2 regions of the Acaryochloris sp. CCMEE 5410 genome follow, and region 1 is predicted to be linked to the other one. Evidence: riboswitches for the same ligand, from Rfam matches in the RefSeq annotation. Region 1 holds a riboswitch; the other holds the start of a gene.
The links. A riboswitch is a leader RNA that binds a small molecule or an ion and turns the genes downstream of it on or off. The one in region 1 is predicted to bind cobalamin.

Region 2: another riboswitch for cobalamin. It lies ahead of ON05_RS00910 (HupE/UreJ family protein); the one in region 1 lies ahead of ON05_RS15550 (HupE/UreJ family protein).

Annotation. Positions count from the first base shown of each region.
Region 1 covers NZ_AFEJ02000001.1:3,390,474-3,393,595, reverse strand. Annotated here, with positions in the region: gene ON05_RS15555 (succinate dehydrogenase/fumarate reductase flavoprotein subunit) at 1-1,593, opposite strand, end outside; cobalamin riboswitch at 1,737-1,938, shown strand; gene ON05_RS15550 (HupE/UreJ family protein) at 1,970-2,599, shown strand; gene ON05_RS15545 (hypothetical protein) at 2,660-2,941, shown strand.
Region 2 covers NZ_AFEJ02000001.1:225,559-228,680, forward strand. Annotated here, with positions in the region: gene ON05_RS00905 (NB-ARC domain-containing protein) at 1-1,134, shown strand, start outside; cobalamin riboswitch at 1,135-1,276, shown strand; gene ON05_RS00910 (HupE/UreJ family protein) at 1,295-1,966, shown strand; gene cobW (cobalamin biosynthesis protein CobW) at 1,995-3,056, shown strand; gene ON05_RS00920 (PilW family protein) at 3,062-3,122, opposite strand, start outside.

The DNA of each region.
Region 1 (3,122 bases):
AGAATGGGCACCCCGGCTTTCTTTACGTTGTAGGGCACCGGTCATAATCACTTCCCCGACGACCATTAAGTTGCGTAATTCCAGGGCCTCGATAATTTCAGTATTCCAAAGGGTGTCTTTGTCATCGAGGCGAATGTTTGGATACTGCTGTTTATAGGTTTGGAGCTGTTCTAAGCCTGCTTGGATGATATCGGCGGTGCGAAAAACACCACAATGTTGACTTAAGCAATCTTGGACCTGCTGGCGAATATCGTGAATGCGGATATCTCCAGATTGAGCTAACAATGCTTTGATCTGCTGTTGGGCTTCTTGAAGATACTGCTTTTCATCCACCCTAGGTAGAGATTGATCTTGGACATAGGTTGCGATCGCACTCCCAGTGCGTCGACCATACACCACGCATTCCAATAAAGAATTGCTGCCTAACCGATTCGCACCATGCACCGACACACAGGCACATTCCCCGGCTGCAAAAAAGTTATCCACCAAGCCATCGGCACTATTGCGAACCCGCCCATCCGTATTCACGGGAATCCCCCCCATGGAATAGTGGGCAGTTGGCCGTACGGGGATCGGCTCAGTAACCGCATCAACCCCTGCTAGACGGTGAGATTCTTCCCAACAAAAAGGGACGCGGCTCATAATTTTCTCCCGTCCCATATGTCGCAAATCTAAGTAGACAAAGGGGCCACCTGCACTGCCATCGAGATTGAGACCCCGCCCCTGACGGATTTCTGTGGTGATGGCCCTAGAGGTAATATCGCGGGGGGCCAGCTCCATTTTGTTAGGGGCATAAGTGGCCATAAACCGATCCCCTTCACTATTGATCAGATAAGCGCCTTCTCCTCGCACGGCTTCGGAAATTAAAACGCCTGCGGGGTATAAGCCGGTGGGATGGAACTGAACAAACTCCATATCCTCCAGGGGCAACCCCGCCAGGGCGGTCATCGATAACCCATCCCCCGTAGACGCAAAGTCATTGGAAGTGGTGTTAAAGACCCGACCATAGCCGCCCGTGGCAAACATGACAGCCTTGGCCCGTAGAACCTGTAGCTCGCCGTCTAGGAGGTGATACATCACCACGCCTTTAGCCCGGTTGTCTTCGAGGATCAGCCGCATCACGTACCATTCGTCGTAAATGGTGATGCCGTAGCGACGAATATTGTTGTACAGCTCGTGCAGAATGGCATGGCCGGTTTTGTCAGCGGCGTAACAGGTGCGATTGTGGCTGTGACCGCCAAAGGCCCGCTGGGCGATGCGGCCATCGTCTAGGCGAGAAAACAAAACCCCTAGATGTTCTAGATCAATCACAACATCTGGGGCTTCTTGGGTGAGGAGAGCGACGGCGTCTTGATCGGCTAGGTAATCGGAGCCTTTGACGGTATCGAAGGCATGGGCTTCCCAACTATCTTGGTCATCCACATTTTTGAGGGTGGCGGCAATGCCCCCTTGGGCCGCAACGGAGTGGGAGCGGATCGGATGGGTTTTGGCAATCATTGCCACATTGAGTTCGGGGGCTTTTCGAGCAATTTCTAGGGCAGCACGGCACCCTGCTAAACCACCCCCAACGATTACAACATCATGCTCTAACATGGCAGTTTCTTTACAGCTTCGAATACGTTCCAAATCTATCGCACATATTCTTTATGAATCCTTAGCTACAGGGTTTTGTAATAGTGATATACTCACCTCACAATCAATGAATTGGAGGGCTATTTGCAACCCATCAGGTTGTTGTCAAGCCTGGCATAAATCTGTCATTGCAGGCTGACAAACAACTGGGGAAAGTTCGGTGTAATCCCGACGCTGTCCCGCAACTGTAAGTTGTTTGTGCAGGTCTGTTGCAAGGTGTTTAGCCATATAAAAGTGCCAAATGCCCTGGCCAAGGATACTGCTCAACCACAAGCCAGAATACCCTTGATTGCATTCTTTTCTACAACATATCTGCGAGGTACAGATTGTGAATAAGATGGTTCGTTCGCTGCGATGGACGAGTAAAAGCATTCGATTATCGCAACTCCTGCTGCCAGCGCTGTTACTAGCAATTGTGCTGGTGCCTGTCAGCGCCCAAGCCCATTTTGATGGCAGTCATGGTGCGGGATTTGTACATGGTTTTACCCATCCCATTGGGGGGTTAGATCACTTTGCGGCGATGGTCGCCGTGGGGCTATGGGCGACTCAGATGGAGCGCCGAGCTTTATGGGCTGTTCCGTTAACGTTTGTGTCGGTCATGATTGTGGGTGGCTTTATTGGCACCACCGGATTAGCCATTCCCTTTGCTGAACAAGGCATTGCTTCTTCTGTGCTGATGCTAGGGGTATTGATTACAGCTGCCATTCGTCTACCCATAGGCCAGAGTGCTGCCATTGTGGCGTTATTTGCACTGCTCCATGGTTATGCTCACGGTGCAGAGATGCCAGCCTCGGCGTCAGGTCTGTCCTATGGGTTGGGGTTTGTGGTGGCTACTGCCCTGCTCCATTTGAGCGGTATTGGGCTAGGTCTGTTTTGCCAGCAAATGTTTCAGCGCCATGCTCGTCTTGCGCAATTGTTTATGGGCGGATTTGTTACCAGCTTGGGTGTTTATCTGTGTGTTGCTTAACAGCAGATGTTTGATGCCTGAAAACTAAATCAGTGCCCAGGTTGATTGGGCAATATAGGAATGCCGTTGCACTATGCAACGGCATTCTTGGTTGTTGAGGAGCAAGAAGTCATAGTGGAGAAAATTCTATTTGCCGTGTTGCTGCTTTCGACAAGCTATTTACTGTGGGATGGATTTACTTCGGGTTCTGTTTGGGTGCGCGGTGGACGGCGGACGTTCGAGTTTGGTAAGTGGGCTCATAAAAAACACCGTCATCAAGAGCCAACCTGTTACTGGATTGCTATGGCATTTTATGGTGGTTCAGCTATCTTCTCGCTATATGCCCTTGTCTTCGTAAACTAATAAAGTGCGAAGGGGGCACCCGCATATTTGTGCCCTGACTCAAAGATTCAGCAAAATGAAATCTACAACACTTCCCAACAATCGCCAGGTCTATTGTTTTGATAAAAATGAAGCCTATATCCTATACCTTCATGTTTCTGAGTATTTAAAGCATGGTATTACCGTGAAGGAAGGTGATCTG
Region 2 (3,122 bases), 3.2 Mb from region 1:
TCCGAAATCGATCAGTTATCCAAACAATATGTAGTTAAAGGGATCAATACGGCACAGGCAGATCGTCTGCAGCTATTGCCCACCATTTATTGCTCACCCACACCGTTGTCCCCAGATTTCCCGGCCAACCATCAGAATCACTCTCCACTTTCCCTAATTTCTAGCCCACAACAAACCCTCACCCAATGGATTTCAGAGGATCAGTGTTGTCTAATCACCCTACTAGGACGAGCAGGGATTGGCAAAACAATCCTTTCTCAACAGCTCATTAGGGACGTTCAAGGCGAATTCGAACAAATCATTTTTTTCTCTCTTCGAAATGCACCTGTATTTGTAGATCTCTTTGAGTCGATTCTCAATGCAATACCTGATGTTCCAAGTACCAACTCTCAATCCCTCCCCCTTTCTACGGATGCAATGGTTTGTACTCTGGTAAAAATCCTGCAAAATCACAGGCTGTTGTTGGTACTCGATAACTATGAGATGGTTCTCCAATCTAAACAACTGGGCAACTTATATCGCCCCAGCTATGAGGCATATGGCTACTTACTACGATTAGTCGATGAACTGCCTACCAAAAGCTGCCTTCTTCTCACGAGTCGAGAATGTCCCATTGGTCTGGACCTCAGAGAAAGTCACCTGGTTCGATCCTATCAACTGCCAGGGTTTACCCCCACTGAGACCAAACGCTATTTCGAACATCTCGGTATCCCCACATCCCTCGAACTCGCCCAAACTATCAGTGAATACTATGGCGGCAATCCCCTCGCTTTGAAAATAATTGCCGACACGGTTTGTACCTTATTTGATGGTCATCTAAAAGAGTGGTTGAATCACGGCCAAGGCAACATCGGTCCCATCCAGCAAATGATTGAACAACAACTGAACCGACTTGCTCCCATAGAAGGACAGTTGATGGCTTGGTTGTCGAGTCAACCCCAACCCGTTAACGTCTCAGACATTCACCTGCATTCAGTGGGTGACCAGATCGATTCCTCAATCGATTTGATGAATGCACTGCAGTCTCTGCATATGCGATCGCTAATTTGTATCCACCAGTCTCGGGTTTCCCTTCTTCCCTACCTTAAAGACTATTGTTCACAATCCACTAACCGGATGGTGAGTCAGACGTGATACGCTGAGGGTCACATCGGTTTTAGTGGGGAGCAGCCACTAAAGTAATGGGGAAAGCTTGGTGCAAGTCCAACACTGTCCCGCAGCTGTAAACAGACCATCTCTGTAAGTCAGAACGCCCACCGATGTACACCGTAAACACTTCTGCGAGGTACAGAAAGTGGCTAACAAGATTGGTCTCTCCAGGCTTCGGTCTGGGAAATTTTTGATCTGGCGAACGATCAGCGCCAGCTTAATAACCGGGTTAGGGCTTGCCAGCTCTCGTGCAGCCCTTGCCCATCATCCCTTTGGCGATCAAACACCCACCAACTTTATTGAAGGCTTTTTATCAGGTCTTGGTCATCCGATGATTGGCATCGATCACTTTGCCTTTGTCGTTGCAGTTGGCTTGATGGCTGCTATTTTGCGACATGGTTTTTGGGTGCCTGCTGCTTTTATAGCGACCGCTCTTTTGGGAACGGGCATCCATCTCCAAAGTTGGAATTTACTCGCCCCAGAATTCTTTATTTCCATCTCCATTGTTATCTTGGGTGGATTGCTAGCCCTTAAGCAAGGTCCAACTCTCTGGCTAAGTACTGGCATCGCCGCATTAGCTGGCGTCTTTCACGGCTATGCCTATGGCGAAGCCATTGTCGGTGCAGAAATAACACCGCTTGTCTCTTATTTAGCGGGTTTTTCAGTGATGCAGCTGGCGATCGCAGCCATAGCTTATGTCTGTGGTAAAGCCCTTAATGCTAACGCTGTAAAGGATTCAGTCCTGCCCACGCGATTTGTCGGATTTGCGATAGCAGGTATGGGCCTCGCATTCCTCAGTTCAGTCCTTCTGGGCTAATTCAGTTATTTATCCCTATTAAAAAATCATGCATAAAATTCCCGTAACGGTAGTTACCGGCTTTTTAGGTGCGGGTAAAACCACCCTGATTCGTCATCTACTGCAAAATAATCAAGGCCGCCGCATTGCGGTCATGGTCAACGAGTTCGGTGAAGTCGGCATTGATGGAGATTTGCTGCGGACCTGCCAAGTCTGTGATGAAGCAGAAGATGCGGACCAAAATATTCTAGAGCTGACCAATGGTTGCCTCTGCTGCACGGTCCAAGAGGAGTTTTTGCCCACTATGCAAAAACTTTTACAGCGGCGTGATCAGATTGACTGCATCGTGATTGAGACCTCAGGGTTGGCCCTTCCTAAACCCTTAATCCAGGCCTTTCGCTGGCCTGAAATCCGCACAGGAGCGACGGTGGATGGGGTAATTACGGTAGTGGATTGTGATGCGATCGCATCCGGTACCCTAGTAGGCGATCTAGACGCGCTAAAGTCCCAGCGTCAAGCTGATGACAGTCTCGATCACGAAACCCCAATCGAAGAGCTATTTGAAGATCAATTGGCCTGTGCCGATCTAGTCTTACTTACCAAGGCAGATTGCGTCGAACCTAAGGATCAAGAACGAGTCCAACACTGGCTACGACAAGAACTTCCCCACGGCGTTAAAGTCTTACCCTGTCATGCAGGACGCGTAAGCCCTGACTTGTTATTGGGCTTTAATGCAGCGGTTGAGGACCATCTAGACTCTCGCCCCAGTCACCATGATCACGAAGAGGACCATGATCATGATGATGACATCAATGCTATCCAGGTGATTGTAGACCAAGAATTTGACCCGAAAACACTCTTAGTCAAACTAGAAGCCTTGGTGCAAAGCCATGAGATCTATCGGATTAAGGGGTTTGTGGCTGTTCCCCAAAAACCGATGCGTCTCGTGATCCATGGTGTGGGACAACGGTTTGATTCTTTTTATGATCGTCCCTGGCAACTGCAAGAAGCTCGTCAAACAAAGCTAGTGTTTATCGGCGAGAATCTCAGTCAACTCGATATCGAGGCTGCCCTCCTCCAACCCACTGCAGAACTTTGTCTGCAACAGTAGGATCTTTACTTCGTAAGACACACGGTATTGCTTTCGGGGCTCGTCACCACCCCAGTGGTTGCAGTC